DNA from 2 places in the Pseudaminobacter sp. Soil_N_29 genome. Region 2 is predicted to be linked to the other one. Evidence: predicted binding sites of a transcription regulator. Region 2 holds the regulator's gene; the other holds the start of a gene.
What was found. Region 2 encodes HrcA, which represses chaperone genes, less so after heat shock. Its sites were predicted from a motif close to GTTAGCACTCNCNNNNNGNGAGTGCTAAC; they were not measured.
Positions count from the first base shown of each region.

Region 1: groES (co-chaperone GroES) is a predicted target of HrcA. The motif match lies at 10,365-10,393, and genes of this name have one in related genera.

Region 1 is NZ_JBDGLC010000001.1:118,807-130,779, forward strand. Features, by position in the region: gene ileS (isoleucine--tRNA ligase) at 1-2,467, opposite strand, end outside; gene AC3A4H_RS00545 (MipA/OmpV family protein) at 2,707-3,513, opposite strand; gene AC3A4H_RS00550 (HdeD family acid-resistance protein) at 3,707-4,303, shown strand; gene AC3A4H_RS00555 (bifunctional riboflavin kinase/FAD synthetase) at 4,347-5,345, opposite strand; gene AC3A4H_RS00560 (TIGR01459 family HAD-type hydrolase) at 5,354-6,214, opposite strand; gene AC3A4H_RS00565 (DHA2 family efflux MFS transporter permease subunit) at 6,393-7,925, opposite strand; gene AC3A4H_RS00570 (HlyD family secretion protein) at 7,982-9,148, opposite strand; gene AC3A4H_RS00575 (MarR family winged helix-turn-helix transcriptional regulator) at 9,145-9,621, opposite strand; gene AC3A4H_RS00580 (hypothetical protein) at 9,855-10,148, opposite strand; gene groES (co-chaperone GroES) at 10,453-10,749, shown strand; gene groL (chaperonin GroEL) at 10,818-11,973, shown strand, end outside.
Region 2 is NZ_JBDGLC010000001.1:912,050-924,022, reverse strand. Features, by position in the region: gene AC3A4H_RS04405 (cytochrome P450) at 1-783, shown strand, start outside; gene AC3A4H_RS04400 (DUF3297 family protein) at 929-1,159, opposite strand; gene AC3A4H_RS04395 (YraN family protein) at 1,263-1,634, opposite strand; gene rsmI (16S rRNA (cytidine(1402)-2'-O)-methyltransferase) at 1,627-2,499, opposite strand; gene AC3A4H_RS04385 (EamA family transporter) at 2,616-3,050, opposite strand; gene hemW (radical SAM family heme chaperone HemW) at 3,176-4,330, opposite strand; gene rdgB (RdgB/HAM1 family non-canonical purine NTP pyrophosphatase) at 4,342-4,989, opposite strand; gene AC3A4H_RS04370 (VOC family protein) at 4,990-5,400, opposite strand; gene rph (ribonuclease PH) at 5,408-6,124, opposite strand; gene hrcA (heat-inducible transcriptional repressor HrcA) at 6,270-7,340, shown strand; gene AC3A4H_RS04355 (DUF2189 domain-containing protein) at 7,521-8,360, shown strand; gene AC3A4H_RS04350 (hypothetical protein) at 8,378-8,575, shown strand; gene AC3A4H_RS04345 (LysE family translocator) at 8,671-9,285, shown strand; gene cysK (cysteine synthase A) at 9,447-10,427, shown strand; gene AC3A4H_RS04335 (glutathione S-transferase family protein) at 10,554-11,174, shown strand; gene AC3A4H_RS04330 (hypothetical protein) at 11,370-11,546, opposite strand; gene AC3A4H_RS04325 (ArsR/SmtB family transcription factor) at 11,778-11,973, opposite strand, start outside.

The DNA of each region.
Region 1 (11,973 bases), 790 kb from region 2:
CCGACTCGGACGAGGGATAGCGATCGTTCCAGGCTTCCTCGGTGGTGAAGGGCAGCATGGGCGCCAGCCACGTCACCAGATAGTCGAACAGGTGGCGCACCACCTGCACGGCCGCCTTGCGCTTCACGCTGGAGGGCGCCTCGCAGTAGAGCGCGTCCTTGCGGATGTCGAAATAGAAGGCCGACAGCTCCACAACCATGAAGTCGAGCAGCGCACGGGTGATGCGCTTGAACTCGAAGGCGTCGTAGCCGGTGCGCACCACCTCGTCGAGCTCGGCCAGGCGGTGCAGCATCAACCGCTCCAGTTCCGGCATTTCGGCCAGCGGCACCACTTCGCCGTCGTCGTGGGCGAGCGTGCCGAGCATCCAGCGGATGGTGTTCCTGAGCTTGCGGTAGGCGTCGATATTAGTCTGCAGCACGTTCTTGCCGAGGCGCTGGTCTTCCCAATAGTCGGTCGTCACCACCCACAGGCGCAGGATGTCGGCACCCGACTGCTTGATGACGTCCTGCGGCACCACCGTGTTGCCGAGCGACTTCGACATCTTGCGGCCTTCCTCATCCATGGTGAAGCCATGGGTGACGACGGCGTTGTAGGGCGCGCGGCCGCGCGTGCCGCAGCTTTCCAGCAGCGAGGAATGGAACCAGCCGCGATGCTGGTCGGAGCCTTCCAGATAGACGTCGGCCGGCCATTTGAGATCGGGGCGATCCTCCAGCGTGAAGGTATGCGTCGAGCCCGAATCGAACCAGACGTCCAGGATGTCCATCACCTGCGTCCACGGCTCGTTGGCACGGCTGCCCAGGAAGCGCTCGCGCGCGCCCTCGGCGAACCAGGCGTCCGCGCCTTCCTTCTCGAAGGCTTCGAGGATGCGGGCGTTGACCTCTTCGTCCAGCAGCACATTGCCGTCGGCATCCACGAACACGGTGATCGGCACGCCCCAGGCGCGCTGGCGCGAAAGCACCCAGTCCGGGCGCTCCTCGATCATTGAGCGCAGGCGCGTCTGGCCGGCCGCCGGCACGAAGCGGGTGTCGTCGATGGCCTTCAGCGCGCGCGAGCGCAGCGTGGTGCCGTCGCCCAGTTCCTTGTCCATGTGGACGAACCACTGCGGCGTGTTGCGGAAGATGACCGGCTTCTTGGAACGCCAGCTATGCGGGTAGCTGTGCTTCAGCCGGCCGCGCGCGAACAGCATGTTGCGCTTGATGAGTTCGTCGATGACGGCCTTGTTGGCGTCGCCCTTCTTGCCGTTGTCGTCGATGACGCGCGCCGGCCCGCCCTCGCGATCCGGGCCGAAGCCCGGCGCGTCCTTGGTGAAGAAGCCTGCGTCATCGACGGTGAACGGCAGGCGCGTCTCGATGCCGCGCTTTTCGAGCGCGGCCGCCGCGTCCATCCAGGCGTCAAAGTCCTCGCGGCCATGGCCGGGCGCGGTGTGCACGAAGCCGGTGCCGGCGTCATCGGTTACATGATCGCCGGCGAGCATGGGCACCGGAAACTCGTAACCGCCGCCAAGGCCTTCCAGAGGATGGGAAAGGGTAAGGCTTTCAAGTGCTTCGGCTGAAACATTGCGAAGCCGATTCATAGTGATCTTGGCCTTGGCCGAGGCCTCCTCCGCCAGCGCATCGGCAAAGATCAGCTTTTCGCCGGGTCGCGGACCGAAATCGTTCTCGGCAGCCGTCACCTCGTAGAGGCCATAGCTGATGCGCGACGAATAGTTGACGGCACGGTTGCCGGGGATGGTCCAGGGCGTGGTCGTCCAGATGACGACATGGGTGCCCTCCAGCGCGGGCACGCCCTTCTCGACAGGGAATTTCACCCAGATGGTATCGGATTCGTAGTCCTGGTATTCGACCTCGGCCTCGGCCAGCGCGGTGCGCTCGACCACCGACCACATCACCGGCTTGGAGCCGCGATAGAGCTGGCCGGACTTGGCGAACTTCAGCAGCTCGCCGGCGATCCGGGCTTCGGCGTGGAAGGCCATGGTGGTGTAAGGGTTCTTGAAGTCGCCGATCACGCCGAGCCGCAGGAACTCCTCGGTCTGCACACCGATCCAGTGCGAGGCGAAATCGCGGCATTCCTGGCGGAACTCGTTGACTGGCACCTCGTCCTTGTTCTTGCCGGCGGCGCGGTACTTTTCCTCGATCTTCCACTCGATCGGCAGACCGTGACAGTCCCAGCCCGGCACATAGTTGCTATCGAAGCCGCGCATCTGGAACGAGCGGGTGATGACGTCCTTCAGCACCTTGTTCAGCGCGTGCCCGATATGGATGTTGCCGTTGGCATAGGGCGGGCCGTCGTGCAGCACGAATTTTTCGCGGCCGGCAGCACTTTCACGCAGGCGCTTGTAGAGGTCCATCTTCTGCCAGCGCGCCACGGTGTGCGGCTCCTTCTCCGGCAGGCCCGCGCGCATCGGAAAATCGGTCTGCGGCAGATAGAGGGTCTTGGAGTAATCGAGCTTTTCGGACGTATCGGTCATTGTCTTGCCATCGGATTGCCCGGCGAAAGCTGCCTCGGGCGTTCAATTGTCAAAATATCGGGGAACGGCCAGTCAGGCGCGTAGACAAAACTCCCGGACTTTCGGGCGGCATCAAGCCGTCCGGAAGGCCGGGCCCATAATTCGTATAGCAATCGCCAAGACGGGCACGAGGCATCTCATGGCCGCGCTTTTAAAGGACGCAAGCCGTGGAATAAAGCCCATAATGGAAAAGTGACCGCCTACATGCTGAAATCGAAGCGGTAGGTTGCCGAAATGCCGATCTGGAGCTGGTTGGGCGAGCCACGCTCCCGCACAAGGCTGGAGTCGCGCGCCGAGCCCATGAGCCGCGCGTATTCGCTAAAGAGGCTCGTGGTGATCTTGTCGGTCGTCCTCCAGGTCACGGCACCGCCGAAGCCCAGCGCACGCATGCCGCTTTCCGACTTGAACGGGCTCAGACCCGATGCAGCGGATTCCCTCGGGCTGACGCCGTAATAGGCATCGAGAAACCTGGCGGACGCAACCGACACCCTCGGACCACCGGAGACACGCACGGTCGGCGTGACATCCTCGAATGCGTCGACATGCACGTCGGCCACCACGCCGGTATGCGACCGGAGTCCGTGCCGCACCTCGCCGCGCACGCGCAGCCAGTCGGTCGGGTACACCTCGGCAAACACGCCGGCCTCGGCACCCCAGCGAACCGGATCGAGGCCCTTGAGTTCATCGGCATCGTCGCCATCGCGACCCCAGACGATCTTGCCCACCGGGCCGGCGCGCACCGCACCGGCATCGAACAGCGCAAACGATATGTTGTCATTGCGGGAGGTGAAGCGCGCCTGCGTGCCTGCCCTGCCGAGCGAAACCAGCGGCGAGGCGCCCATGAGCATGTATTTGGCACCTTCGTAATTGGGAGCCACGAAGCCGCTGGCACCCACAGTCAGATACCAGTCGCCGCTGAACCACCCCTCGGCTGCCGCATCGGCCGTGCCGGCCAGCAAGATTGCAGCCGCGCAGGCCACCGAAACCCGATCAAAAGACAATGTCATTTCCGCGTACTCTTTACACAAACGCTTGTGACAGCCGCTTTCGCCGGTGGTCGGTAAAATTTGAATTAACTGCGCCTGGCCGGAGCGCTCTTTCGCATATCGAACAAGCTGTTACTTCACTGGACGGGCCGCCCCAGCGCACTAGCTTCCTGCATGTAAGATCGGGCAGCGCCAACAGCCAATGGAGGCGGCGATGACTTTGCACTCTGAAATGCCTGATGCACTGAGGGAAGCGGTCAGCGAGACCAGGACCAAATGGGGCTGGTTTGTCGCCCTTGGTATACTTCTGCTGATCTTCGGCGGAATTGCGCTTGGAAACCTGTTTATCGCCACCGTCGCTTCAGTGTATTTGGTCGGAACCCTGATGCTCGTCGGCGGCATCGTGGAGATCATCCACTCCTTCGGTGTAAAGACCTGGGGCGGCTTCTTCTGGTGGCTGCTGAGCGGCCTGCTCTACGCCATCGCCGGGTTCCTGGCCTTCTACAACCCGCTGCTGGCTTCGGCGGTCCTGACCTTCCTGCTGGCGGTGAGCCTGATCGCCTCGGGCCTGTTGCGGCTGTGGATCGGCATCAGGAACCGCAGGGAGCGCGGCTGGGGCTGGATCGTTGCCGGCGGCGTTGTGTCGATCATCGCTGGCCTGATCATTGCCAGCGGCTGGCCGGTCAACAGCCTGTGGGTGCTGGGCCTGTTCCTGTCCATCGACCTGATCTTCCAGGGCTGGACATTCATCGCTTTCGGCCTTGCACTTCGCAGCATGATGCCCAGCCACATGCCCCCGGCGAGGGCATGACTGACAGCATCCGGCGAGGTGAGAACGCGAGCGTAGCGGCTTCCTACGCCGCGTCGTTCGCGAAGGTCAGCCGCCGGTCGAGCTCGGAAAGCGGCCTGACCCCGGCAAGCAATGCGCGGGCTTCCTGCTCGTCGCGCTTCATCTGCGCGACGAGCGCGTCAAGCCCGTCAAACTTCTCCTCGCCGCGCAGATAGCCGAACAGCGAGACCCGGCAGGTCTGGCCGTAGAGATCGCCCGAGTAGTCGAAGAGGAAAGTTTCCAGCAGGGGCGCTCCATTGTCGTCCACGGTCGGACGACGGCCGAAGCTGGCAACACCGTCATGCAGAGTGCCGTCGCCTCCGCGGAAGCGCACGGCATAGATACCGTGCTTCAGCGCGGTGCTTTCCGGCAGCGCCATGTTGGCAGTGGGAAACCCGAGTGTGCGGCCAAGCTGCTTGCCGCCGGTCACCTTTGCCTCGACGGTGAAGCGATAGCCCAGCAGGCCGGCCGCTTCCGCCACTTCGCCATCACATAGGAGTTCGCGTATGCGGCTTGAGGACACGATCTCCGCCCCCTCGTCGCGAAATGCGTCCACCAGCGTGACGCCAAAGCCAAGGCGCTCGCCGGCATCCATCAGGTAGGCCGGGCCGCCCTGGCGGTTCTTGCCGAAGTGGAAGTCGAAGCCGGTCACCGCGTGGCAGATGCCGAGCTTGTCGTGAAGTGTCTCGGCTACGAAGCGCTCGGCATCGAGGCTCGCGAATTCGCGTGTGAAGGGCTGCTCGACCACGGCGGCAAAGCCGAGCTCGGCCAGAATCTGAGCCTTCAACGGCGGCGGGGTCAAAAGAAACAGCGGCGTCTCGGGGCGGAACACCATGCGCGGATGCGGATCGAAAGTCAGCACCAGTGCCGGCACTCCGCGCCGCTGCGCCTCCTCCAGCGCCCGGTCCAGAACGGCCTGATGGCCGCGATGCACACCGTCGAAATTGCCAATAGCCACCACGCCGCCGCGCAGCGGCTCTGGCAATCTCTGGGTATCGCAAATGCGCTGGAAGGACTGGCTCATATGCTCTTCTACCGAAGCCTGGGAATGACCGCCAGCGGACGATGGCCGTGCTTTTCGAGGAAATCCGAAAGCCGCTCCAGATCGGGGTTGAGCGCATCGCCATAATCGCCGGCGTGGATGCCGCCGGACACATAGAGCACGTCCAGGCCATTGTCGGCCGCGCCCTTCACGTCAGTCATCATGCCGTCGCCGATGCCGAGCGCCTCTTCGGGGGCAACCTGGCGCCCCAGAACTTCACCGGCTGCGTCAAGCGCGGCGGCATAGATCGGGCGGTGCGGCTTGCCCGAAACAAGAGTTCGCCCGCCAAGCAGCGTATAATCACGTGCCAAGGCGCCGGCGCACCAGATCAGCCTGTCGCCGCGCTCGACCACGATGTCGGGATTGGCGCAGATGAAAGGCAGGTTGCGCGAACGCAGCCGCTGCAGCATCTCGGTATAGTCCTCGGGCGTCTCGACTTCGTCGTCGAACAAGCCGGTGCAAACCACGGCATCCGCCTCGAACTCCTCGACCAGTTCGCAATCGATGCCGTCATAGATGGTCTGATCGCGCTCGGGGCCGAGGTGGAAGATCTTGCGCGGCGCCGTGCGGATCAGGTCACGGGTGACATCGCCGGAGGTGACGATGCGATCCCATGCGTCCTCCGGCACCCCTATCGACGCCAGTTGCTCCACCACCCCGTCGCGCGGGCGCGGCGAATTGGTGATCAGCACAACGGCCAGCCCGTTCTCCCGAGCACGGCGCAAGGCCTCTCCAGCTTCGGGGAAAGGATCGATCCCGTTGTGCAGCACGCCCCAGACATCGCACAGCAGGGCGGCGTAGCGGTCGGTCAGGGCGTCCAGCGTTCCGATCGTTTCGGGCGACCCCGTCATGGCATTTCCTTCACTGTCGTCTTTCGTGGGATTGCTTGGGGCGAATGGCCCGGCGGCCCGGGATTAGCCCAAGCGCCGCAGCGTGTCACCACCTTTCGGTCGGGCCAGGCCCGGCCTGAGCCCCCGGCGAAAGGGAACACGGAACCGGCCGCCGCTGTTCAGGCGGCCCGTCGCGGCATCAATCCATATGGGCGGCGGGCGCGGCTGCCCCGACCGGCGCCACCCTCGGCTTTCGCAGAAGCAGGGCCAGAGGAATGGCGCAGAGCGAGACGATCATCATCAACTTGAAGTCGTTGACGTAAGAAATCATCATCGCCTGCTGCGTGACCAGCCGGTCGATCTGGGCCAGAGCAGCCAGGTTTCCAGACGCCGCGTCCGGCGACAGCGCCTGCAGGCTTTGATTGTAGGGAGTGATGTTGGCGATCAGCTCGGAATGGTTGATCTGCGTGTTCTGGGTCAGCATCACCGTCACCACCGAGATGCCGATGGAAGACCCGATATTGCGCACAAGGCTGAACAGGCTGGTGGCATCGGTGCGGTAGCGCGGGTCGAGCGTTGCGAAGGCAACCGTCGACAGCGGCACGAAAACCAGCCCCAGACCGAGCCCCTGCACAACGCCGGTAACGATGATCAGGTGGGAGTCCATCTGCGGCGAGAAGCCGGACATCGTGTAGAGCGACTGCGCCGTCAGCAACAGGCCGGTGACGACCAGAAGCCGAGCGTCGATGATACGCACAAGCCGCCCGACCATGAGCATCGAGATCATGGTGCCCACACCGCGCGGCGCCATGATCAGGCCAGTGGTGATGGTCGGATAGTTGAACAGCGTCGACAGCATCGGCGGCAGCAGCGCCAGGCTTGCCAGCAGGATGACGCCGATGACGAAGATGAACACCAGGCCGGTCGCGAAATTGCGGTCCTTGAAGATTTTCGGGTCGATGAAGGTGTTCTGCCCCGTCAGCAGATGCACGATGAAGACCCAGAAGCCGATGATCGCGAGGCCCAGTTCGATCCAGATCTCGACCGAGGAGAACCAGTCCACCTCGGCGCCGCGGTCGAGCATGAGCTGCAGCGCGCCAACGCCCAGGCTGAGCATGGCGAAGCCGAAGAAGTCGAAACCGCGCAGACGCTTGGCCACGGCCGGCAGATAGGCGGCGCATCCGAGGAAGGCGATGATGCCGACCGGCAGGTTGATGAAGAAAACCCAGCGCCAGTTGAAGCTTTCAGTCAGCCAGCCGCCCAGCGTCGGGCCGATGATGGGGCCGACCATGATGCCCGCGCCCCACAGCGCCATTGCCTGGCCGTGACGTTCCTTCGGGTTGATGTCGAGCAGAAAGGTCTGCGACAGCGGCACGATCGCGGCGCCGAACACACCCTGGAGCAGGCGGAAGGTCACCATGCTCTCCAGGCTCCATGCAACGCCACAAGCCATGGAGGTGATGGTGAAGCCCACGACAGAGGTGAGGAAAAGTTCCTTGCGCCCGAAACGGTCAGACAGCCAGCCGGTCACCGGCGTCATGATGGCGGCTGCAACGATGTAGGAGGTCAGCACCCAATTGATGGTGTCGGCCGACGCACCGAGGTCGCCCACCATCGAAGGCAGCGCGACGTTCGCGATCGTGGTGTCGAGCACCTGCATGACCGTCGCAAGCATGATCGACACCGTTATCAGTCCCCGGTGTGGGACCTCGGCGTGGGTTGTCGGGCTCATGGGTTAGGACCTGAAATGCGGACGCCATCTCGGAAGGCGCCCGCTGGATTTTCCTGTTACTTCACGTTGTCGGCTGCGACCGCGCTGGACAGCAGCCCCGGCAAGCCGCGGGCGACGCCGGTATCCACCGTCACGGTGGCGCTCATGCCGGTGCGCAGGGCGACATCCAGATGATCGGTGTCGACCTTCAGCCGCACCGGGATGCGCTGGGTAACCTTCACCCAGTTGCCGGTCGCGTTCTGCGCCGGCAGCAGCGAAAACTCCGCGCCCGTGCCTGCGCCGATCGCCTCGACCGTGGCCTTCAGCGGATGGTTGGGATAGGTGTCGAGCGTGACTTCAGCCTTCTGCCCCGGCTTCACATTGGTGAGCTGGGTCTCCTTGAAATTGGCGTCCACCCACAATTCGTCCGTCTCGACCAAGCTGAACAGCGGCGTGCCCACTCCGACGAACTGGCCCACCTTGAACGAAGAGGCCTGGGCAATCATGCCGTCGGCCGGGGCGCGCACGGTCGTCTGCTCCAGCGCGTAGGCTGCGTTGTCGCGCGTCGCCTGCGCGGCGAGCACGGTCGGGTGCTTGTCGGTTTCTATGTCGGGATTGCCACCGAGGGCGGCACGCGCGCTGGCGATACCCTGAACCGCGGCGGCATGCTGCTCTTGCGCCTTGGCCAGGTCGCGGCGCGCCTGATCCAGGTTCGATTTCGAGCTGAAGCCGCGGCTTTCGAGCTCCATGCTGCGATTGAACTGCGACTGGAGATAGGTCACGTCACCGGCGGTCACGCGCTCCTGCGCCACCGCTTGGCTGTAGGCGGCCCGCAGCTGCTCGACATTCAGCTTTGCCGCTGCCAACGCGGCGTCCGCCTGCGCCAGAGCGATGCGATACGGCTCCGGGTCGACGACGAAGAGAACGTCTCCCGCCTTGACCATCTGGTTGTCGGCCACGTTCACGCTAATCACGCGGCCAGCCTCCTGCGAGGCAATCGAAACCTTGGCCTGGCGCAGGTTGGCGTTGTCCGTTTCCTGGTAGCGTCCCCCGGTCACCCAGACGTAGCCGCCGCCAACGACCAGCGCCAAGGGCAGCGCGAGCATGAGGAACATGCGGCCTGCACGGCGCTTTCGCACCGGCTTTGCGGCCTGTTGATCAGCTTGGGCAACGGTCACCTTCGGCGAGAGCTTTTCCGCTTCGACCTCGGTGACATGGTCGTTGAGTTTCGAAACGGCATTCATCCTGTTGCACCCTTTAACAATGTCTGCTTGTGGTCCGGCGCTTCGGCGTCGGAAAGATTTTCAATGATCTTCGCAAGCCCACGGAGAACCCCCTGGCGCTCGCTGGGCGAAAGGCCGGTCAGTGCCTGCTCGAACACGTCCCCGGCCACTGCCCTGATCGCTCCAAATGCTTCGCGGCTTTTTTCGCTCGGAAAGATCATCCGCACGCGCCGATCGGCAGCATCCTGCCGCCGCTCAATCCAGCCGCCTTCCTCCATTCGGTCGAGCAGCCGCGACACGCTGATCGGCTCGACTTCGAGCAATTCAGCCAGGCGAGCCTGCGCGACCCCTTCATCCTTCACCACGCGCACCAGCAGCCGCCATTGCGCCGAGGAAAGTCCATATTCGCGACCCAGCTTCTCAAAGCGCCTGCGCATCAAACGCCCCGCGTCATGAATGAGAAAGCCGAGCCTTTCCGTACCTTCGAATTCCATGAGCGCGATATATTATAAGCATGCTTAGCATTCAACAGCCGTCTTGCGGGGATCGCAAAGATTTGACTCGCCAGCTCAAAGGGTAACGCCTCGATCCGCCGCCCTCTTTCCAGAGGCCCAACAGCAGCGCACATCAGCAGGCAACAGTTGCTCCGGCAGCACACGAGGCGCTGGCCCGGCGTTCCTCTCGAATCCTTGGTTTGCAAGCGTGGAACAGGTCCCGCCCTGGCAACTCAGCCTCCAGCTGGACGGAGCAGACTGATGCGCTCCCTCAAAGCACGCGACCGGACTGCACGCACCGGCAACTTGAAACGGCGCGCTATTTCGGACGGCCGCAGTTGCTCGGCCGCCAGCCGCCGCAGCTTGTTGATGTCCCTTTTGGTCCAGTACTTGTACTTGCCCCACCGCTTCATCTTGCTGGTGGGCACGCCGGCGCGCTCAGGGCAACGTCGCGACGACCCACTTTCCACAGCGAGAGAGATCGCAGCCTGCGCGGCAGGCAATTCGGTTTCGGTGTCCAGCGACATCGTTCAATCCAGCCCGAGAGGGCGCGCGCGAGGACCGCGCAACGCGAACTCAGGCCGGATGAACTGCCAACCGACCGTTACGGTCATAAAGGCCCACGTACATCTGAGTGGGATATTTATGCTGCAATTCACAGGTGTTAGCAATCGCCGCGTTTGGCCTTCGCCCGACCTGCGGCTTCTTGACTCCGAAACGGCCCCGGCTTATTTGATCCTCGCGTTAGCACTCCATCCCAACGAGTGCTAACGCTGGTCCGGGAAGCCCGGACGGAGGAATCGTTCAACATCCGCACCAAGGATAACCAAAATGGCAAAGTCGAATTTCCGCCCGCTTCATGACCGCGTGGTCGTTCGCCGGGTCGAGTCTGAAGAGAAGACTGCTGGCGGCATCATCATTCCGGACACCGCGAAGGAAAAGCCGCAGGAAGGCGAAATCGTTGCCGTCGGCTCGGGTGCTCGCGACGACTCCGGCAAGGTGGTTCCGCTGGAAGTCAAGGCCGGCGACCGCGTTCTGTTCGGCAAGTGGTCGGGCACCGAAGTCAAGCTCAATGGCGAAGACCTTCTGATCATGAAGGAATCCGACATCATGGGCATCATCGGCTGAATTCAGCAACCGCACCCATAGAATTTTGAATTTCGGGTCCGGAAACGGCCCGCTCCAGGAGCTTAGAAATGGCTGCTAAAGAAGTAAAGTTTTCCCGCGATGCCCGTGAGCGCATGCTGCGCGGCGTCAACATCCTTGCCGACGCGGTGAAGGTGACGCTTGGCCCGAAGGGCCGTAACGTTGTCATCGACAAGTCGTTCGGTGCCCCGCGCATCACCAAGGACGGCGTGTCGGTCGCCAAGGAAATCGAACTTGAGGACAAGTTCGAGAACATGGGCGCCCAGATGGTGCGCGAGGTCGCTTCGAAGACCAACGACATCGCCGGCGACGGCACCACGACCGCGACCGTTCTGGCCCAGTCCATCGTCCAGGAAGGCCACAAGGCGGTTGCCGCCGGCATGAACCCGATGGATCTGAAGCGCGGCATCGATCTGGCCGTTTCGGAAGTCGTGGCTCACCTCGTCAAGAGCTCGACCAAGATCAAGACCTCGGAAGAAGTCGCCCAGGTCGGCACCATCTCGGCCAACGGCGAGAAGGAAATCGGCGAGATGATCGCCGAGGCCATGCAGAAGGTCGGCAACGAGGGCGTCATCACGGTCGAGGAAGCCAAGACCGCCGAGACCGAACTCGAGGTCGTCGAAGGCATGCAGTTCGACCGCGGCTACCTGTCGCCTTACTTCGTGACCAATCCGGAAAAGATGGTCGCCGATCTGGAAGACGCCTACATCCTGCTGCACGAGAAGAAGCTCTCCAACCTGCAGGCCATGCTGCCGGTTCTGGAAGCTGTAGTGCAGACCTCCAAGCCGCTGCTCATCATCTCGGAAGACGTCGAAGGCGAGGCTCTGGCCACGCTGGTCGTCAACAAGCTGCGTGGCGGCCTGAAGATCGCCGCCGTCAAGGCTCCGGGCTTCGGCGACCGCCGCAAGGCCATGCTGGAAGACATCGCCATCCTCACCGGTGGCCAGGTCATCTCCGAAGACCTCGGCATCAAGCTCGAGAACGTCACGCTCAACATGCTGGGCCGTGCCAAGAAGGTGTCGATCTCCAAGGAGAACACCACCATCGTCGACGGCGCCGGCCAGAAGGCCGAGATCCAGGGCCGCGTTGCCCAGATCAAGCAGCAGATCGAAGAGACCACTTCGGACTACGACAAGGAGAAGCTGCAGGAACGCCTCGCCAAGCTGGCCGGCGGCGTTGCCGTGATCCGCGTCGGCGGTGCGACCG
Region 2 (11,973 bases):
TGGCTGCCGCGCATAACCCGCATTCGCGGCCGCAAGACCATGGCCTATTTCCGGAAAATCGTGTCCGACACGATGACCATGCGCAAGGAGAGGCTGGAGCGCGAGCCCGATACCGTTCCGCAGGATTTTTTGACCCTGCTGTTGCGCGCCGAGGGGCCGGACGGGCTGGCGCGCGGCGAGATCGAGGACAACATCATCACCTTCATTGGCGCCGGGCACGAAACCACCGCACGCGCGCTCGGCTGGACGCTCTATTGCCTGGCCGAGGCGCCGTGGGAGCGCGCGCCGATCGAGGCCGAGATCGACGCGGTGCTGGCGCGCGAGCCCGACCCGACCAAGTGGCTCGACGCCATGCCGCTGACGCGCGCGGCCTTCGAGGAAGCGCTGCGGCTCTATCCGCCGGCGCCCTCCATCAACCGCGAGCCGATCGAGCCCGAATATTACCGCGACCTCTATATTCCGCCCAAGGCGGCGGTGCTGGTCATGCCCTGGACGGTGCACCGCCATCGCAAGCTGTGGGACCAGCCGGATGCCTTCATGCCGTCGCGCTTCCACCCCGGCAACCGCGAAAAGATCGACCGGTTCCAGTACCTGCCGTTCGGGGCAGGGCCGCGCGTCTGCATCGGCGCCAGCTTTGCCATGCAGGAGGCGATCGTCGCGCTCGCCGTCCTGCTCTCGCGCTTCCGCTTCGACACTGTGGCGGAGACAAAACCCTGGCCGGTGCAGAAGCTGACCACCCAGCCGCAAGGCGGCCTGCCGATGCGGGTGACGCGGCGGGGGTAAGGCCGCCGGCTTGTTGCTCTACGTTGCCCCCTCTGTCCTCACCTCCCCCACAAGGGGGGAGATTGGATGTCACCTCGGCTTTCGCCAATCATGTCACCAACTGAAAGTCTGGTCAGGCTCGGTGGCGGAAGGCGTTCTCCGACGCTCAGGCCCGCAGAAAAGGCTCGACCGTGCCCTTGAGCTTGATGGTGATCGGCTGGCCGAAGCGGTCCTTGGACTTGCCGGCCGGCACGCGGATCCAGCCCTCGCTGACGCAATATTCACTGACATCCTCGCGCTCGCGCCCGTTGAACAGGATGCCGACGCCGCGTTCCAGCACTTCGTCATCGAAGAAGGGGCTGCGCGGGTCGATGCTCAGCCGGTCGGGAAGGGTCATTGCTTTCTCCAGTAATCCTTGGCGCGATGCGGACGCGATTGCCCGCGTCGCAAGCTTTGCGAGGCCTGTTAAGGGCATCGGCCGTCAGCGTAAAGCCCCACGCTCAATTCCGCCCCTGGAATGCATTCTCCACATGCACCGGCCAGCGGCGCGGCAACACCGCCACCAGGTCGAAGCGCACGGAAAGCCGGCCGTAATCCGGCTGGCGCGACAGCCAGAGATCCGCCGCGCCCTCGATGCGGCGTTCCGAGCCATAGGCCACCGCTTCCATGGCCTCGCCAAGGGTCGGCCGGGCCTTCACCTCGACGATCAGCACGAGGTTTCCGCGTCGGGCGATGAGGTCGATTTCGCCGAGTTTTGTGCGGTAGCGGCGCGCGACGATGCGGTAGCCTTTCAGCATCAGCGCGAGTGCCGCAAGCCATTCGCCGCGATGTCCGCGCCGGTAGGCCTTGCGTCGCGCCAGCGTGTCAGCCATCGCCGCCTTCCTTGAGTTCGAGCAGGCGGCGATAGAGCGCCGGCTTCTGGCCTCCGGTCATGCGCGCGGCCTCGGCGGCCGCTTTGGAAGCGGGCATTTCGGCCGCGAGCGAAAGCAGCAGGCGGTCGACATCTTCCGGCGCAGCCGCAGCCTGTGCGGCCGGCGGCCCGACGCAGATGACGATCTCGCCCTTGGGCGTCGGCGCCTCGGCATAGTGGGCCGCAAGGGCGGCCAGCGTGCCGGTGCGCATCTCCTCGAAGGTCTTGGTGAGTTCGCGGCCGATTGCGGCCGGCCTGTCGCCATAGACGTCGGCCATGGCGACCAGCGTGTCGGCCAGCCGGCGCGGCGACTCGAAGAAGATCAGCGTCGCCGGTACGGCTGAAAGCTCGGACAAGCGGGTGCGCTTCTGGCCGTCCTTCACCGGCAGGAAGCCGGCGAACATGAAGGCGTCCGACGGCAGGCCCGAGGCGGTGAGCGCCGCCAGAACAGCGGATGGGCCGGGGATCGGCACCACGCGGATGCCCTTTTCCAGCGCCTGCTCCACCAGCCGATAGCCGGGGTCGGAGACCAGCGGCGTGCCGGCGTCGGACACCAGCGCCACGCTCCTGCCTGCTTCCAGAGCCTCGATCAGCCGCGGGCCGGCCTCGGCCGCATTGTGCTCGTGATAGGGCGTAGGGCGCTGGCGGATGCCATAGCGGTCGAGCAGAACGCGGGTGACGCGCGTGTCCTCGCAGGCGAGCACATCCGCGCCGGCCAGCGTTTCCAACGCGCGCAGCGTGATGTCGCCGAGATTGCCGATGGGCGTGGCGACGAGGTAAAGCGCTACCTCCAGCGGCCGGGCGGCGACCTCGGTCTGCCCGATCATGAAACTTTTCCTGCCGCTGTCCGTCGTCACGCTGCCGTCTCCTTGGTCGCCCTCTTTCGCATGGGCGGGCGCGCGTTGCAAAAGACCTTTCGCGCCGCTCCTGAAAATCGGGCCGGTCAGACGCGGTAGGCGACCAGCACCGCGCCGGCGGCAATCAGCGCGATGCCAAGCCAGTTCGCGCCGGTCAGCCTCTCGCCAAGAAAAACGACGCCGAACACCGCGACCAGAACCACGCTTAGCTTGTCGATCGGCGCCACCTGCGCGGCCTGCCCAAGCTTCAGCGCGCGGAAATAGCAGAGCCACGAAGCACCCGTGGCGCACCCGGACAGGATCAGGAAGGCATAGGTCTTCGTGGAGATCGACCCGAGCGCCTGCGCCTGTCCCGTGGCGACCACGATGCCGGCTGTCACCAGCAGGATGACGATGGTGCGGATCAGCGTGGCGAAGTCGGAATTGACGTTTTCAACGCCGACCTTGGCGAAGATGGCGGTAAGTGCGGCGAAGGCGGCCGACAGCACTGCCCAGAACTGCCAGGATGCGAAAGTGGTCATGGGCTGTGTCTCCCCGCTGCGATGCCACGTGGAAGCTGTAGCATTTCGGGGAGGGTGACGAAATCGTGGATAAGCTTTCAAGCGCGGTAGCGACGGACAGCTTCATCGACTGCGCAGCCGACGTCTCACCGCGCCAGGTCGGCCACCACGGCGTCCAGCACGATCATGCCCGAAGGGGTGGCGCGAAGGCGCGAATTGCCGACGGGCTCGATCAGCCCTTCGTCCCGCAATATCGACACCCGCGCCGGAGACAATTCCCGCCCCGAAAGCGCCTCGTAGCGTACGAGGTCGATGCCTTCGACAAGCCGCAGGCCCATCAGAAGGAATTCGTCGGCTTCCTCCGAACGGGTCAGTATCTCGCCGCCGGTGACGCCGTGGCCCTTGGTCTCGACCAGCTCGAGCCAGGTCTCGGGCATCTTCTCGGCAATGGTCACCACGCGCCGCCCGTCCTCCACGAAGCGCCCATGCGCGCCGGGGCCGACGCCAACATATTCGCCATAACGCCAGTAGATCAGATTGTGCCGGCTTTCGGCGCCGGGCCTGGCGTGGTTGGAGATTTCGTAGGCAGGCAGCCCGTGCGCGGCCGTCACCTCCTGCGTGATCGCATAGAGCTCGGCCGCCTGGTCGGCGTCCGGCAGCTCGAACTTGTGCGCGGCATGCAGCGCGTGGAAGCGCGTGCCTTCCTCGATGGTGAGCTGGTAGAGCGAGAGGTGGTCGACGGCGTGGCCTATCGCCTGCTTCAGCTCGGCCGCCCAGGCCTGCGGCGTCTGGCCGGGCCGGGCATAGATCAGGTCGAAGGACAGGCGCGGGAATGTTTCGCGCGCCAGCGCGATGGCCTGCAACGCTTCCTCGACATTGTGCAGCCGGCCAAGGAAGCGCAGGTCGGCGTCGTTCAGTGCCTGAACGCCCAGCGAAACGCGATTGACCCCGGCGGCGCGATAGCCGCGGAAGCGCTCGGCCTCGACGGAGGAGGGATTGGCCTCCAGCGTTATTTCCACGCCCTGCGGCACGGTCCAGTTGGCGGCAACCGCGTCGAGTACGGCCGCCACCGTCTGCGGCTTCATCAGCGAGGGCGTCCCGCCGCCGAGGAATATGCTGGTCACCTCGCGCGGGCCGGTGCGCTGGCGCATCGTCGCCAGTTCGGCCTCGAAGGCGCGGACAAAGCGCTCCTGGTCCACCGGCTGGTGGCGGACATGGCTGTTGAAGTCGCAATAGGGGCACTTGGCCGCGCAGAACGGCCAGTGGATGTAGACGCCGAAGCCCGGTTCGCTGCTGGTCAATATCGCGTCCTTCACGCCGCGCCGAGCATGGCGCGGGCAAATTTCTGGAAGGCGCGGGCGCGGTGCGACAGCGCCTTGTCCTGGCCCGGCTTCCAGCCGTGCTTTTCCTCGGCCGTCATCTCCCCGAAAGTCTTCTCGTGGCCTTCCGGCAAGAAGACCGGATCGTAGCCGAACCCCTTCTCACCGCGCGGGGGCCAGACCAGCTGGCCCTCGGCCTCGCCGCGGAAATATTCGGTGTGGCCGTCCGGCCAGGCCACGCAGATGACCGCCACGAAGCGGCCGCTGCGGCTCTCCGGCGATACAGCACCTGCCTCGCTCATCGCGTCTTCCGTGCGCTGCATGGCCATGGCGAAGTCGCGGCTGCCGTCGGGCATCTCGGCCCAGTTGGCGGTGTAGACGCCCGGCTGCCCGTCGAGCGCATCCACGCACAGGCCGGAATCGTCCGACAGCGCCGGCAGGCCGGTCGCGGTTGCGGCAGCCAGCGCCTTGATCGCGGCGTTTTCCTCAAAGGTGGTGCCGGTCTCGTCGGGCTCGGGCAGGCCGAACTCCTTCGCCGACTTCGCCTTGAAGCCGAACGGCGCCATCAGGTCGGCGAACTCGCGCAGCTTGCCGTCATTGTGGCTGGCGACGACGATTTCCCGGTCGGTCAGAATGCGCATTCAGATACCCCAGATACGTGGTTCGGCGATCTCCAGCGAATTGCCTGAAGGGTCGCGGAAATAGATGGAACGGCCCCCGTTTGGCCATTCGAAATCGGCTTCTATGGCGACGTTGCTGGCCTGCAGATGGGCCTTCCATCGCGCAATTTCATCGGCGGTGCCCGAAAAGCAGAGGTGGCCTTCACCCACCGTGCCATGCGGCGGCACCGGAAGTTTCGCGTCCGAGGCGGGCGGATGCCGCGTCGCCTCGGCGTTGAACAGCAGGAGCACGCCTTGCCCGCAGCGGAAGAAGACATGCCGTCCCGGCACCTTGGCAATGCGCTCCAGCCCCATCACCTCGCCGTAAAACGTCTCCGCCGCGTCGAGGTCGGAGACGTAGAGGGCGCTTTCGAGGATGCCGGAGGGGCGCATTTTTGCCTCAGGCCACCGCCATCTGCTGCAGGCTCACCAGCCGCGAAATACCCTTCTTGGCCAGCGTCATCAGATTGGTGAACTCTTCTTCAGAGAAGGGCGCGCCTTCGGCAGTGCCCTGGATCTCGACGATGCCGCCCTTGCCCGTCATCACGAAATTGGCGTCGGTGCCGGCCGAGGAGTCTTCCAGGTAGTCGAGGTCGAGCACCGGCTGGCCCTCATGGATGCCGCAGGAGATCGCGGCGACATGGTCCTTCAGCACCTTGGCAACCGAAATCATCTGGCGCGCTTCCATCCAGCGCAGGCAGTCGTGCAGCGCCACCCAGCCGCCGGTGATGGCGGCCGTGCGCGTGCCGCCGTCGGCCTGGATGACGTCGCAGTCGACCGTGATCTGCATCTCGCCCAGCGCCTGCAGGTCCACCACGGCGCGCAAGGAGCGGCCGATCAGGCGCTGGATTTCCAGCGTACGGCCGCCCTGCTTGCCGGCGGCGGCCTCGCGGCGCATGCGCTCGCCGGTGGAGCGCGGCAGCATGCCGTATTCGGCCGTCACCCAGCCCTTGCCGGTGTTGCGCATCCAGCCCGGCACCTTTTCTTCAAGGCTGGCGGTGCACAGCACATGCGTGTCGCCGAATTTGACGAGGCAGGAGCCTTCCGCGTGCTTGGAAACGTTGCGCTCGAACGAGATGGGGCGCATTTCGTCGGGTTGGCGTTTGGAAGGGCGCATGCGGTTCTTTCTTCTTGAGAGCTGTTTTCTAGCCGGCTTGTAGCCTCATGCCGGCCCTGGCGCAAAGGAAAAGCAGCGGCACCGCGGCACGGTTGTGTTCCGGCTGGGTGAATCTATATCTTGATTCCGGAGGTTTGATGAGACCATGACGAAGCCTGTTCTGGATCCAATGTTGCCGTCGCTCGACATGCGTTCGCGCGAGATTTTCCGTCGCATCGTGGAATCCTACCTGAAAGACGGCGAGCCGGTCGGCTCGCGCAATCTGGCGCGCATGCTGCCTTCCAGCCTGTCGCCCGCCACCGTGCGCAACGTCATGAGCGACCTGGAGCAGCTTGGGCTGATCTATGCGCCGCATATTTCCGCGGGCCGCTTGCCCACCCAGCAGGGCCTGCGCTTCTTCGTCGATGCCTTCATGGAGATAGGCGACCTCAGCGAGGAAGAGCGCCGCTCGATCGAGACCCAGCTCAAGGCCGCCGGCAGCGGCGCCACGCTGGAACAGATGCTCATCGACGCCAGCCAGATGCTCTCGGGCCTGTCGCGCGGCGCCGGCCTGGTGCTGGCGAGCAAGAACGAAGTGCCGCTGAAGCACATCGAATTCATCCAGCTCGATCCGCGCCGGGCCCTCGCCATCATGGTTTCGCAGAACGGCGATGTGGAAAACCGCGTCGTCGAGTTGCCCGCCGGCGTCACTGCCTCCCAGCTCATCGAGGCCTCGAACTACCTCAACGCGCATGTGCGCGGCCGCACGCTGGTGGAGGCCAGAAGCGAGATCGCGCGGCTGAAGGAGGAGACGCGCGCCGCGCTGGACGCGCTGTCCCAGGACCTGGTCGAAAAGGGGCTGGCGATATGGGCCGGCGCCGAAACCGGCTTGCCGGCGCGCCTCATCGTGCGCGGCCGCGCCAATCTCCTGGAAAACCTCACCGCCCAGGCCGACATCGAGCTGCTGAAGCATCTGTTCGAAGACCTCGAGACGCAGCAAAGCATGGAGCAGCTTCTCGATCTCGCAGAGGCTGGGTCGGGCGTGCGCATCTTCATCGGTTCGGAAAACAAGCTGTTTTCGCTTTCCGGCTCCTCGCTGGTGGTCGCGCCCTATCGCGACAAGGATGCCCGCGTGGTCGGCGCGCTCGGCGTCATCGGGCCCACCCGGTTGAACTACGCCCGTATCGTGCCGATGGTGGACTACACCGCCCAGCTCATCTCCCGTCTGCTGCGCTAAGGCGGTTCAGGGAAGGCCATCTCGCTCCACAGCGGCGTTTCTCTCATCCCTGAAACGTTCGTGACGCGACAAGAAGCGCCTGAAGGATTATTATCGCTGCCGTGCGGGTCACGGTTCGTCGTGGCGAGAGTTCGCGCGCCGGGATGTACCAGTGGCCGCTCCAACAGTGGAGGAACGGCAATGGCAGGTTTCCACGTCATGGCAGGCGCCACCGAAGGCTATGAACGCATCACGGTGCGCAAGATCGGTTTTGCGGATGTGCTCGACGCGCTTCGACAGGGCGCGCGGGATTTTTGGGAAAAGCCTTCCCACTATGTCTTTCTTTGCGTGATCTACCCGCTTGTTGGCGTTTTCCTGGCGTCATGGACCTCCGGCCGCAACGCGCTGCCGCTGTTGTTTCCGCTGGCATCGGGATTTGCCCTGCTAGGGCCGCTCGCCGCGATCGGCCTCTACGAGATCAGCCGCAGGCGCGAATTGGGCCTTGATGCATCCTGGGGCCATGCGTTCGATGTTAGGCATTCGCCGGCGCTGCCATCCATCGTTGCGCTCGGCATCTGGCTCTTCGTGCTCTTCATCGTCTGGCTGCTCAGCGCCAAGGCGCTCTATGTTTCGCTGTTCGGGCCCGAAGCGCCGGCCTCGATGCGCGTTTTCTTCAACGAGGTCTTCCGGACCTATGCCGGCCATCAGCTGATCCTGTGGGGAAATCTCATCGGCTTCTGCTTCGCCGTGGTGGCGCTCGCCACGACCGTGATTGCCTTCCCGCTGCTGCTCGATCGCGACGTCGGCGTGGTTTCGGCGGTGGAGACATGCGTGCGCACGATTCTGGTCAATCCGCTCCAGATCCTGTTCTGGGGGCTGGTCGTGGCGGTCTGCCTGGTCATCGGCTCGCTGCCCCTATTTGCGGGCCTTGCGGTGGTGATGCCGATCCTCGGGCACGCCACCTGGCATCTCTACCGCAAGGTGATCAGTCCGCGCTCCCGCACGGTGGTAACCTCAGAGAGCTATTCGTCCGTGAGCTGAAGCCTTTGGAGACGCCGATGGCACTGGAAGAACTCAAGGCGCAGATCGGCTATCTCGTTGGCCAGATGGTCGACCGGCCCGAAGACGCACACGAAATCTACGAGCGCATCCGCGAGAAGCTCAACGAACTGCGCGCCATGGGCATGCCGCTGCCGGCCGACCTGGTCGAACTGGAGAAGCAGCTCGACGCCAATTTCGGCACTGCCAACGGCTGAGAGTATCCGGCGGCGGGATACGCGCTGCCGCCGGCAAATGGCGTTGCCGCGCTGGCCCATTCCCAAAGCTGCGGCCGCGTGCGATACGCTGTCCCATGACTCTTGCCGGATTCCTTGCCTATAGCGGCGCGCTCGCCGTTGCCGCCGCCATTCCCGGACCCGGCGTTACCGCACTCGTGGCGCGCGCACTCGGTTCCGGTTTCCGCTCGTCGCTGGCCATGTCGCTCGGGCTGATCTGCGGCGACCTTACCTATCTCACTGCAGTGGTGCTTGGGCTGGCGCTGGTGGCGCAGACCTTCGGAACCGTGTTCCTGGTCATCAAATGGCTGGGCGTGGCCTATCTTGCCTATCTTGCCTGGACTTTCTGGCGCAGCGGCATCACGCCCGAGAATGTCGAGGCGCGCAAGGGCAAGGGCGGCATGTTCAGCGCCTTCCTTTCCGGGCTCACCGTCACGCTGGGCAATCCCAAGACAATGATCTTCTATCTCGCGCTGACGCCGACGCTGGTCGACCTGCGCACTATCACGCCGTTCGACTATGGCGTGTTGGCAGTGATCACAATTCTCGTGCTTCTGGTCGTTCTGGTGCCCTATCTGGCGCTGGCGGCCAAGGCGCGCTGGCTGCTCCGAACGCCGCGTGCGCTCAAGGCGCTGAATCGCACCGCCGCGGCCTTCATGGCCGGCGCGGCTGCAGCCATCGCGGCCCGCTGAGAGCAGTCTTTCCGGAACTGCGTTCTCTTCTCTCTCAGTCGCTTGGAATTTCATTCTATGCGGCAGGGCTTTTCTGCATGCCCGCCACTCGGTTTTTGCCGGCTGCCGCCCTATCCTTTGGCAAAGAGAATTTTCAGGCAATCCATAGTGGAGCAGTACCCATGAACAAGCCCGCCCTCAACACGCGCGCGCCCGGGCGCGGCCGCATCTACGGCTCGATTACCGAGACGATCGGCGACACGCCGCTGGTGCGCCTCGACAAGTTCGCCAAGGAGAAGGGCGTGGTGGCCAATCTCCTCGCCAAGCTGGAGTTCTTCAATCCCATCGCCAGTGTCAAGGACCGCATCGGCGTGGCCATGATCGAGGCGCTGGAGGCGGCGGGCACGATCACCCCCGGCAAGACCACGCTGATCGAGCCGACCTCGGGCAACACCGGCATCGCGTTGGCCTTCACGGCCGCGGCCAAGGGCTATCGCCTGATCCTGACCATGCCGGAAACCATGTCGCTCGAGCGCCGCAAGATGCTGGCGCTGCTGGGCGCCGAACTGGTGCTGACCGAGGGCGCCAAGGGCATGAAGGGGGCGATTGCCAAGGCCGATGAGCTGGCCGCCACCATTCCCGGCGCCATCATCCCGCAGCAGTTCGAAAACCCGGCCAACCCGGAAATCCACCGCCAGACGACGGCCGAGGAGATCTGGAACGACACCCAGGGCGAGGTCGACATCCTGGTTTCCGGCATCGGCACCGGCGGCACCATCACCGGTGTCGGCCAGGTGCTGAAGCAGCGCAAGCCCGACGTGAAGGTGGTGGCAGTGGAGCCGGATGCCTCGCCGGTGCTCTCCGGAGGCCAGCCGGGCCCGCACAAGATCCAGGGCATCGGCGCCGGCTTCGCGCCGAAGGTTTTGGACACATCGATCTATGACGAGATCGTGCGCGTGACCAACGAAGACGCCCTGGCCGATGCACGGTTGGTGGCCCGGCTGGAGGGCGTGCCGGTCGGCATCTCATCGGGCGCGGCGCTGCATGCCGCGGCCATCATCGGCGCGCGGCCGGAAAATGCCGGCAAGAACCTCGTCGTGGTCATCCCCTCCTTCGCCGAGCGCTACCTGTCCACGGCCCTGTTCGAAGGGCTGGGCGGCTAGGAGCCCGGGTTACAGTACCGCTGGACCGCTGAAAAAACCGGTGTGGCGCGGTGGCCGCCCGGTTGAGCGGGGGCTCGATAGCGATCAAATCTCCCCGACCGGCGATCGGCCGGTGGGAGGAACTTCATGTACAGACTCTATACGCGCCCAGGCAGCGGCGGCTTCGTGGCCGAGGCGGCATTCGCGCTGGCCAATGTGCCCTATGAACGGATCAACGTGGCCAGGTCGGAGGCTGCCGATCCGCAGTTCCTGAAAGTCAGCCCGCTCGGCCAGGTGCCGGCGCTGGCGCTGCCCGAAGGCGGCACGATGACCGAAACCGCAGCCATCTGCATCCTGCTGGGGGAGCGCCATCCGGAAGCGGGCCTCGCGCCCGGCCTCGGCGAGGAGGCGCGCGCCGATTTCCTGCGTTGGATGGCCTTCATGTCCTCCGCGCTCTACCCCGCGATCCTGCGCCTCTATTACGCGCCGCGCTATACGGCCGATCCCGACGGCAAGGCCGCCGTCGAGGCATCTGCCCTGGCGGAAATCGATCGCGGCCTTGCCATCATCGACCGGTCGCTCGAGGGCCGCGGCTGGCTGGCGGGCGACAGCCTCTCGCTGGCGGATGTCTATCTGCTGATGCTCTATTCCTGGCACCCGCAGCCGGAACAGGCGCGCGCCGCGCTGCCCAATGTCGAGCGGCTGTGCAACGGGCTGCGGCAGCATCCCGTTCTCGGCGCGCTCAACGCCGATCACGACATGTGGTGATTTGAGGCCGGGCGGCGGCTACGGCCGCTGCCGAACGGCCATGTCTGGTGGCGTTCGTCGCCGCCGAAAGATTGTTTAGCCGGGATGGGGGCGTTTTGGCTGGCAGCGCTGCTGCGGATCGCGCCGGGCTTGGCCGCGCGCGAAAATGGCGGTCAAGCGCCGGGGCGGGCGCGGGCGGAGATGCGCCCGTGGCGATCAGAATTCAGGGCGAAGCCGTTCACTGAAAGAAGGCCGCACATTGGGCTTGGCGTTGCGGCGGCGCTCGCAGGCCGGGCCGGGACCGCGCATGTAATGGCGTTCCGGACGGTAGGTCGGAGCGATGAATTCGCGCAGCGCGATTGCGTAGCTGATGATGCGATTCCAGAGAGCCATGTCTAAAAATCCCAGTCCGTCGGAAGCCCCCTTCCGAATGCAGACCAATGATAGCGTGCGGTCGTGAATAGTCCGTGAACGCGTTGTTAATCTTTGCCCGAAAAAGCCTCCAATCGTGGCCGAAAAGAGGTGGTTTCGCGCTCTTTCGCCGGCGGTCGACGCCTGGCGGCAGAGTGTGCCTTTTACGCAACGGAATGCGGGCTGAATCCGGCCCGAGACCACAGGAAAAAATCAGGGCAGAAAAGTCTTCTCGAAGGCGCGTCTGCCGGGCGGGGAAAAGATGATTGCGCGGCTGCCCGCTTCCCGGCGCGCCCATTTCTCGGCAAGGATCCTGTCGAAGATCGCCGCTCCCAGCGAGCCCGCCAGATGCGAGCGCCGGACGCTCCAATCCAGGCAGGCTCGGCAGACCGGGCGGCGCGACTTTCCA